2 regions of the Vogesella perlucida genome follow, and region 1 is predicted to be linked to the other one. Evidence: predicted binding sites of a transcription regulator. Region 1 holds the regulator's gene; the other holds the start of a gene.
The links. Region 1 encodes FliA, which starts transcription of late flagellar genes. Its sites were predicted from a motif close to GCTAAAGNTNNNNNNNNNNCNGCCGATAAT; they were not measured.
Positions count from the first base shown of each region.

Region 1 (4,966 bases):
ACGCGTTGATCCTGTCCAACCGTCCAACGTTGGGCGGCGGGGTAGAGATCATGGCCGTAGCCGACGCAGACGTGTCTGCGCTGGCCACCACCCTCACCCCGCCCTCGCAGCCCAAGCCGCCGCGTAATGTGCCGCAACAGCCGGCCCCGGTCAGCCCGGCGCCGCAACAGCCAGCCAGCCCCGCGGTAAACCGCGCGCTGGCGCGCACCTATGCCATGCCGGTAGAGCCACTGGAGGAGCCACCCGCCCCGCCACCGCCGCCTCCGCCACCAGAACCGCCGCGCAACCAGCCGCAACCTTTTCTGGAGCACGTACAAGCCAGCTCGCGCCGCACCACACCGCCGCCGCAAAGCGCTGCACAGCCCGCCGCTGCGGCCAACCCGCGCCGCACCGCGCCCGCGCAAGACGAGCCGGACCGCGAGCAAATGGCACAAGAGCTCAAGCAGATCAGCGACGAGATCAAGCAGCTGCGCAGCCTGCTGCAAAGCCAGCTAGCCGGTTTTGCCTGGTCCGACATGGAGCAGCGCACACCCAACCGCACCGAGCTGTTCCGCCACCTGCTCACCGCTGGCTTCAGCTCGGCGCTGATCCGCCAGCTCACGCAAAAGCTGCCGCCGCAGTACGACGGCGACGTGGCGCAAAAGTGGGCGCGTTCGGCGCTGATCCACAACCTCAAGTGCATGGACCCGCTGCACGACCCCATCGAGGCAGGCGGCATCTATGCCCTGGTGGGCCCCACCGGCGTGGGGAAAACCACCACGGTAGCCAAGTTGGCCGCACGCGCCACCATGCGCTACGGTGCGCAAAGCGTGGCGCTGATTACCACCGACACCTACCGTATCGGCGCACAAGACCAGCTGCGCATCTACGGCAAGATTCTGGGCGTGCCGGTGTTTTCGGTGCAGAACGAAGGCGACCTGCAGCTCACCCTGGCCGACCTCACCCCGCGCAAAGTGGTACTGATCGACACCGTGGGCATGGGCCAGCGCGACGCAAGGGTACAAACCCAGCTGGACATGTTCAACCAGGCCGGCCGCCCTGTGCAGCGCCTGCTGTTGCTGGCAGCCAATGCCGACGGCCACACGCTGGAAGACGTGGTGCGCCACTACAAAGGCGATGGCCTGACCGGTGCCATTGTGTCCAAGATTGACGAAGCACTCACCCTGGGCCCCAGCCTGGATGTGGTCATCCGCAACCGCCTGCGCCTGTTTTACGTGACCAACGGCCAACGTGTGCCGGAAGACATCCACGCGGCCCACGCCGAGCTACTGATAGACCGCGCGCTGCGTGCCGCACAGAACAACTCGCCCTTCAACCCCGCCGGGGATGAAATGGCCATCATGAACGCCGCACAATCCGGCTGGCTGGGGTAAGCATGAGCGATCAAGCCTCCAGCCTGCGTCTGCAGCGTGCCCAAGCCGATTACCCGCCCAGCTTTGCCTTTATCGGCGGCGAAGGCAGCGGCGTCAGTACCCTGGTGGGCGAGCTGGCCGCCAGCCTGGCCCTGCGCGGTGGCCGCCCGCTGCTGATAGAACACCAGCCGGGCCACCAGCAGGCACGCCGCCTGGGCCTGCCCGCCACCGGCACTTTTGCCAGCCTGGCCATTAGCCTGGGCGGCATCAACGAACTGATGGTGGCAAACCGCTACGGGCTGAACCTGATCAACCTGGCCGCCAGTAGCGAAGAGCGCACGCGCCTGTCGCCACGGCTGTGGCGGCGGCTGGCACACGAGTTTGCCTCGGTAGAAGCTGACAGCAGCGTGCTGCTGATCGACTGCCCCAATATCAGCGACGACCCGGCCCCCGCCTGTATTGCCGATAATCTGGTGCTGGTCCTGAGCCCCGATGCCGACAGCCTGACCCAGGGCTACGCCAGCCTGAAAAGGTTGGCCGCAGACTATGCCCGGCGCCGGTTCAATGTGCTGGTCAACCATGCACAAGACTTTGAAGAAGCCCAGGCTGTGTTCAACCGCCTCAACAGCGTGGCCGGTGACTACTTGTCGGTTGCACTACGCTGGGTAGGTTTTGTCCCCGCCGACAGTACGGTGCGCAAAAGCCAGACCCTGCGCCGCCCCACCGTAGAAGCTTTTGCCGAATGCGAGGCCGCGCTGGCCTATAACCAGCTGGCCGACATGCTGCCGCGCTGGCACGCGCCCGACCAGAGCGCGCCACGCAGTAGCTATCTGGAGCACCTACTCATGACAACCAAATCGCTTGCAGACTTGACAGGGTCCTGACATGGCAGCTCATCACAAAATGCGGGCCTACGCCCAAGTGGCGGATACCCGCCCGGCCATACAGATCGAACAATACACGCCGCTGGTCAAAAAGCTGGCCAGCATGCTGGTAGCGCGCCTGCCCGCCAGCGTGGATATCAATGACCTGATCCAGGTAGGCGTGATCGGCCTGATGGAGGCGGCCAAGCAGTTTGACCCGGCTCAGGGCGTGCAGTTTGAAACCTTCGCCAGCCAGCGCATCCGTGGCGCCATGCTGGACGAGCTACGCCGCGAAGACTGGATGCCGCGCCAGACCCGCCGCAACAGCCGCCAGATCGAAGACGCCATCCACAAGCTGGAACAGCAGCTGGGCCGGGCGCCCATCGAAAGCGAAATCGCCGAGCACATGCAGCTGCCGCTGGACGAATACCAAGCCATGCTGGGGGAATGTCGCGGTATTGGCGTGGTGCACTTTGAAGACTTCCAGGACGACGAAGGCAACGCCACGCACAGCATCGACAATATTGCCGATGAAAATGGCATCGAGCCCTCGGCTGTCCTCAGCGACGATGCCTTTCGCAACGCGCTGGTAGACGCCATCAAGCTACTGCCAGAACGCGACCAGCTGGTGATGAGCCTGTACTACGAACAAGAGCTGAACCTGAAAGAAATCGGCGCCGTGCTGGGCGTTTCCGAATCGCGCGTGTGCCAGCTGCACAGCCAGGCCATTACCCGCCTGCGCAGCCGCCTGCGCGAGTGGACCTGAACCTTAACGAAAGCCAAACTTGGACAAGATCAGTATTGTTGCCGTGCTGGGCGGGCTCACCGCCATCCTGGCGGGCCAGGCGCTGGAAGGCGGCCACCTGGGCTCACTGCTGCAGCTCACGGCATTTCTTATCGTGATTGGCGGCACCGCCAGTGCGGTCATGCTGCAAAGCACGCCCAAGCAGTTTGTCACCGGCCTGCGCATGGTGCGCTGGGTGTTCAGCCCGCCGCCGTTCGAATACGACAAGCAAATCCGCGAAATCGTGAACTGGAGCCAGACCAGCCGCCGTGGTGGCCTGCTGGCGCTGGAAAGCTTCGTTAACAGCCAGAAAGACCCGTTCAACAAGAAAGCCCTGCAGATGCTGGTGGATGGCGGCGAACCGCAAAGCATCCGCGAGGTACTGGAAACGGAAATCGACAGCCACGAGCACGGCCGCAAGCAGGCTGCCAAGATCTGGGAATCGGCTGGTGGCTATTCGCCCACCATGGGTATCCTGGGCGCGGTGCTGGGCCTGATTCACGTGATGGAAAACCTGTCCGACCCGTCCAAGCTGGGCGGTGGCATTGCGGTGGCCTTTGTGGCGACCGTGTACGGTGTGGGTGCGGCCAACCTGCTGTTCTTGCCGATGGCCACCAAGCTCAAGCACCTGATCCGCCTGGAAAGCACCGGCAAAGAGCTGGTGATGGAAGGGGTCGTGGCCATTGCCAACGGCGAAAACCCGCGCCTGATCGAAGCCAGGCTGCGCAGCCTGGCCAGCATCAACGACTAAACGCTGCGCCCAAGCCATGCAAAACGCCACCTTGACGGTGGCGTTTGTCTTGGTACTGCCCGCCAGCTCAAGCCAGCTCACGCAGCGCGGTGTTTTCCATCGGCTTTTTGATGAAGGCAGCCAGCAGCTTGTAGGTGTCCACATCAAAACGCGGCGTACCCTGCGGGGCGGCCTGCTCGCTACGGCGGCTCCCCAGATAACACCAGCGTTCGAACAGGTGCTCTTCCCACTCGCCGCTCACCGGGTCGGTTTCGCGCACCGCAATCATGCCCGCGTAGGGCCAGCTTTTGAGCTTGACCTTCGCCAGCGCGTGCAACAGACGGATATTGTGGTTGGCCGCATCCTCGCGCCCGATACACGCCCCCTTGCAGCGGCCGATCTGGTAGGCAAAGCAGGCGCCCTTGCGCGCGCCGCGTTTTTCCAGATGCAGGCAGGTCTGGCACAGGCCATTAGCCTCGCACAGCTCGCCTAGCGCCTTCTTGGCCTCTTTCTGCGTGCGGAACAAACCATAGATGGTATCCAGGCGGGCAAAGTCCACGTCACGCGCGTACACGATGCGCGGCAGCAGAAAGCCATCCGCGCCCTCGGCCAGCTGCAAGGTACACAGTTCTTGCTCCAGCCGGCCGCGCTGGTTGTGTAGCGGCTTTTTCTGTTTGATCAGCTGCAGCTCCAGCAACAGCGCGCCAAACTCGCCGATGGTTTCCACCCACTCCACATGGCGGATTTCCTGGCTGATGCGCATTTCCTTGTGCTGGCGGTGGTCGCCGCTAAAGTGCGACAGCACGCGCGTGCGCAGGTTGACGCTTTTGCCCACGTAGAGCGGTAAGCGTTTTTCGTCGTAGAACAGATACACGCCCGGCACGTCGGGCAAGTTGTCTACTACCTCCGGGTCCAGCCCCGGCGGCACCGACGGCAGCGCCATCAGCTCGCGCGCGGCGTCCTCCACCACGCTCTGGCCCAGGCTGGCGGTGGTCTGGCGCAGAAACTGGTACACCGCCTCGGCGTCGGCCAGCGCACGGTGGCGCTCGGCCAGCACAATGCCGTGACGGGCGATGATGCTGTCCAGGTTGTGCTTGTAGTGCTGCGGATACAGGCGGCGCGACAGTTTCACCGTACACAGCACATCGCTGCGAAAGCTCAGCCCTACCCGCTTGAATTCGTTCTTCAGAAAACCGTAGTCAAAGCGCACGTTATGGGCAATAAACAGCCGACCTTG
Region 1 covers NZ_CEETRO010000001.1:500,349-505,314, forward strand. The annotation lists gene flhF (flagellar biosynthesis protein FlhF) at 1-1,373, shown strand, start outside; gene ACZ9XP_RS02400 (P-loop NTPase family protein) at 1,376-2,236, shown strand; gene ACZ9XP_RS02405 (RNA polymerase sigma factor FliA) at 2,238-2,981, shown strand; gene ACZ9XP_RS02410 (flagellar motor protein) at 3,001-3,750, shown strand; gene ACZ9XP_RS02415 (exonuclease domain-containing protein) at 3,818-4,966, opposite strand, start outside.

Region 2 (4,966 bases), on a different contig from region 1:
TTACGCCCAATCTCCGTCTGCGCCTTGCGCAAAGCCGATATGGCACCTTCGTACAACATCACGATCAAACCGACAGGGCTAGCCCCATACACCGATGCCTCAAGCGCATCGGATTGGTACGCCTTGTTCAATTGCTGCAATGCCAGTCGATTCATTTATTATCACCCTGCCGTATCTTATTAAAATCAACCAAGCATTGATGCCATATAGCTACTTTGGTTCTTCATTTTGGCCAACGCAGCATCCAGTGCCGAGAATTGCGTCAGATAACGCTTCTGCATCATGTCCAAGCGCGCCTGGATCTGGTCCTGCTTCTGCTTTTCGTACGTTACTTGCTGATTCAGGCTGTCGGTACGGACCTGCACCATGCCATCCGGGCCCATCATTTTATTGATTTTGGCATTCAGACGATCCGCATAACCGTCCGTATTGCTATTGCTGAACAACTTGTACACAGCAGCGCTATCCCTGTTTAGTGCTTTCTTGAACTCTTCACTATCCAGCTTGAGCGCCCCATCTTTTTGTATAGAAATGCCTGCTTGGGACAAGAACCCAAGGCCTGACTCCAGTGAGACGCCTGCAATACCTATAGATAACTCAGACGTTATATCCTGCATCATCATGCGGGCACCATTATCAAGACGAACCGCAGTGCCGATTACTTTACCATCGGCATCGGTGACCTGATTGCTGCCCTGCTTGTACATGCTATCGACTTGGGTTTTGATCTTGTTGAAACCGTCGACGAATGCCTGCACATTCTTGATGACTGCATCATCATCACGAGTCACAGTCACCGTGGCGGTGCCGGTCTTGTACAGGTTCAACTCCAAGCCGGTCAATGCCTCGGTTACCTTGTTGGAGGAAGCGGTAATAGCCACCCCGTTGACCGTAAACTGCGCATCACTCGGCGCAGAGGTGCGCTTGGCCAGGTTGGCCGCATTAGTACTGCCGCGATCAAAATCCAGGAATCCCAAGCCTAAAGCAGCCCCCCCCGTCACAGAGAAGGCACCGTCATTCCCTGCCTTTTTACTGCTCAAAGCCAGCTTGTAGCCATCGGCACCGCTATTGACGACCGAAGCCGTCACATCACCGCCTTTGGCATTGATGGCATCGCTAATCGATTGCAGCGAAGCATTAGCACCGATCGTGACATTAAGTGTCGTGCCAGACCCGAATGCAATACTCAGATCACCACCGGTGGTATTACCCAAATCTTGGGTATTAGACGTGATCTTGCCAGTGCTACCGTTGTAGCTAGTCAGCGCCAGCGTTTGCGCCGCTGCCAGCGAAGTGACATTGACCACATAGGTACCTGCAGCTGCGGTAGCGCCCGCCGTACCTTTCACTGTGCTGGCATCGCTGCTGTCAGTTTTACTGGCATTCAGGGCGGAACCAGAAATCAAGCCACGCAGCGACGTCTGAAATTCGGACAGCGTAGACTTTAACTTGCCTAACGAGGATATCTGGTTGTTGTAAGCACTGATGCGGTTCTTGCTCGACGTCATGGGCGCCTGTTCCAGCGAAATCAGCTGGGATACCAGGCCCTGTACGTCAAAGTTGCTACCGGCGGTGGTGATTGCGGCCATGATCTACTCCCGAGGCTATGCCTCGTCGTGCAGCAAGATACTGCGAAAATCCTCTATGGCCTTCGCAATACGAATAACTTCAGGTGAAGGAATCTGTCTGATAACTTCCTTGCTGCTTCTGTCTACTACCTTGACAATCTGCATTTGGGTATCGTCGTCTACCGAAAACTGCAGATCACCTTTATAAAGTTTTACCGTGTCGTTCAGCTTTTTGATGGCATCGGCCAAATCTGACTGACTGAACGCCTGCTGGTCAGCTTTGCTTTTCGCCTGCTCTTTTGCTTCCGCTTCTTTAACACCGCTGACTGCCTTAAGCGTTTCAGGCGTAACAGTGGCCGCAACTTCCCCATCACTAGAGAGTTGTTGCGGTAACTCTACCTGTTGCTTGGCAGTGAGGCCCAGCGGTTGAAAACCGCCGGTTACTGATCCAATTTGCATGACAAGTACCTCGTAAAAAGGACTCCCTCCTACAGCATAATCCAGACTATAGGAGGGAAACCACTTTTCTCACCTTAGCGCAACAGGGACAAAGCAGCCTGCGGCACGGTGTTGGCCTGACCCAGAATTGCCGTACCAGCCTGTTGCAGGATCTGGTTACGAGTCAGCTGGGCAGTCTCAGATGCAAAGTCGGTATCAATGATACGGCTCTTCGATGCACTGAGGTTCTCTACGTAGTTTTGTGTATTGGCAATCACAGCCTCAAAACGGTTCTGAATCGAACCAAATGTGGCGCGAGTGTTGGTTACCGTCGAAATGGCGTTATCCAGGGCCGAAATGGCTGCCGAAGCTGCAGCAGAAGTCGTAACCGAGATGGTACCAGTGGCAGTCAGGTCAGAGCTGAAGCCCTTGATACTGGACATTTCAACGCCGGTTGTGGTGACTTGGTTGTTAGTTGTACCGGAAGCGCCTACCTGGAAGGTAATGCTGGAACCACCGGACAACAGCGCAGTACCGTTGAAGTTGGTGGTGGTAATGATCCGGGAAACTTCCTGGGTAAGCTGGTCAACCTCTTTCTGCAGCTGGGAGCGGTTGTCGTTCGAAATGGAACCGTTGGCCGCCTGCACTGCAATTTCGCGAATCCGCTGCAGGTTGTTGCCAACCTGACCCAGCGCGCCTTCAGCCGTTTGGGCTACCGAAATACCGTCGTAGGCATTACGGATACCCTGGCTGTTACCACGAATCTGCGAGGCCAAGCCTTCGGAAACCGCCAAACCAGCCGCGTCATCCTTGGCAGAGTTTACGCGCAAGCCGGAAGACAGCTTTTGCAGGGAAGAAGCCAGTGCCGAGTTGGACTGGTTCAAATTGCGCTGCGCATTAAGCGAGGCAATGTTGCTGTTTACGATGATAGGCATTTTTAAACTCCGTTATTATGGCGACTTGGTTCGGAAGCGAGCTCCCCGGGTTTTGATACCAATCGCTCTAACGCTCTATCGTCAGTTCTTTAGGACTCTTGAGCCCATTTTTTTAAAAACTTCAAAAAAATCCCAAAAAAAATCCCTAGCTTTGCAGCCAGGGACACAGGTACCAAATCAGGTGATGTATATCGTTGTCTAACTACCTTAGCCACGCAGCAGGGAGAGTGCTGCCTGCGGTACCTGGTTAGCCTGCCCCAGGATGGATGTACCAGCCTGTTGCAGAATCTGGTTACGGGTCAACTGAGCAGTCTCGGCGGCAAAGTCGGTATCCATGATACGGCTTCGCGATGCGCTGAGGTTCTCAGTAAAGTTTTGCATATTGGCAATAACTGCCTCAAAACGATTCTGGATCGCACCAAACGTTGCACGAGTGTTAGTTACCGTCGAGATCGCGGTATCCAGTGCAGAGATTGCAGCAGACGCAGCGGCAGAGGTAGTAACCGACACAGTACCCGTTGCAGTCAGGTCTGAGCTGAAGCCCTTGATACCTGACATTTCAACACCGGTTGTCACAACTTGGTTGTTTGTAGTACCCGACGCACCTACCTGGAAGGTAAGGCTAGAACCACCAGACAGCAGACCAGTGCCGTTAAAGTTAGTGGTAGTAATGATGCGGGATACTTCTTGCGTCAGCTGGTCAACTTCTTTTTGCAGCTGCGAGCGGTTGTCGTTCGAAATGGAGCCGTTGGATGCCTGCACCGCAATTTCACGGATACGCTGCAGGTTGTTGCCAACTTGACCCAAAGCACCTTCAGCCGTTTGAGCTACCGAAATGCCATCGTAAGCATTGCGTACACCCTGGTTGTTACCACGAATCTGGGAAGTCAGACCTTCCGCTACTGCCAAACCGGCCGCATCATCTTTGGCACTGTTTACGCGCAGGCCAGAGGAAAGTTTCTGCAGCGAACTGGCCAAAGCAGTATTGGACATGTTCAGGTTACGCTGGGCATTCAGGGAAGCAATGTTGCTATTAACGATGATTGGCATTTTGGCACCTCACTCAATCTTGGGTTAGTCGTGATGCTTGGTCTTAGTGACTCTGTTGCATCCTGCTTATGCCTGTATATCGCCCAGCGCAAACCAAACTTTAGTTTTTTTATGTCAGTGCTGCGTACCAGTCCTGAGGATGCTCTTCCAGCCAGTAATGCTTATCCACCCAAGCGCGCAGTTTGTCACCCTCAGCCCATACCTGTTCGGGGTTGGCCAACCTTGCACGGATCTCGCGCAGCCACTGCTCCTTGGAGCCGTCAACCCGGCAAACTGGCGGGTCGTTAGTACGGAAGGGGTAAACATCCGAACAGATAACCGACCACCCCATTGCACCGTACTCCAATAGACGCAAATTACTCTTGGCTTCATTGAAGGCATTATCTTCAAGGGGTGCTAAAGCAATATCCAGCTGTAGCGTCGCAACCTTGGCCGGATACTCTGAGAAAGATACCGAGCCGTGCTTCTCCTTGATGAACTCGTCCACACCTTCAGGCCACATGCCCATGAAGACCCAGTCCACCTCCTGTGCGGTTTCCTTCACCACTTCTGCAATCAGCTCAAGGTCGCCCTGGTGCTGCTGTGCACCAACCCAACCCACCCGTAGCTTTCTGCCCGCCACTGGGTGACGCGGTTTTTGCAAGTAGCCCCAGTCTTCTTTGCGCAGGCGGTTAGGCACCACCACGATGTCATCGATCATGTCGGCAAATGCATCCACAAGCGGCTGCGTGCTGACAAGCAGGCGGTCGGCATATCGCAGTGCCTTGCGCAACCGGGACCTAGCATCACGGAAGTAGCGCTGGTGGTAGACATATACCCCGCTCTTCTCCGGTACTGCACCCAGCAAATCATCCAGGCCAACAATCACTTTCAGCTCCGGCAGATACTTCTTGTACATTTCCAGATACAATAAGTGGATGTCAGTAATGGGGTTCTGCACCATCAACGTCTGACAACCTATTTTGCGAACCTCAA
Region 2 covers NZ_CEETRO010000007.1:178,546-183,511, forward strand. The annotation lists gene fliS (flagellar export chaperone FliS) at 1-155, opposite strand, end outside; gene fliD (flagellar filament capping protein FliD) at 186-1,589, opposite strand; gene ACZ9XP_RS12125 (flagellar protein FlaG) at 1,605-2,027, opposite strand; gene ACZ9XP_RS12130 (flagellin N-terminal helical domain-containing protein) at 2,102-2,941, opposite strand; gene ACZ9XP_RS12135 (flagellin N-terminal helical domain-containing protein) at 3,149-3,991, opposite strand; gene ACZ9XP_RS12140 (glycosyltransferase) at 4,101-4,966, opposite strand, start outside.
Region 2: the regulator FliA is predicted to act here: its motif matches at 3,016-3,045, upstream of ACZ9XP_RS12130 (flagellin N-terminal helical domain-containing protein).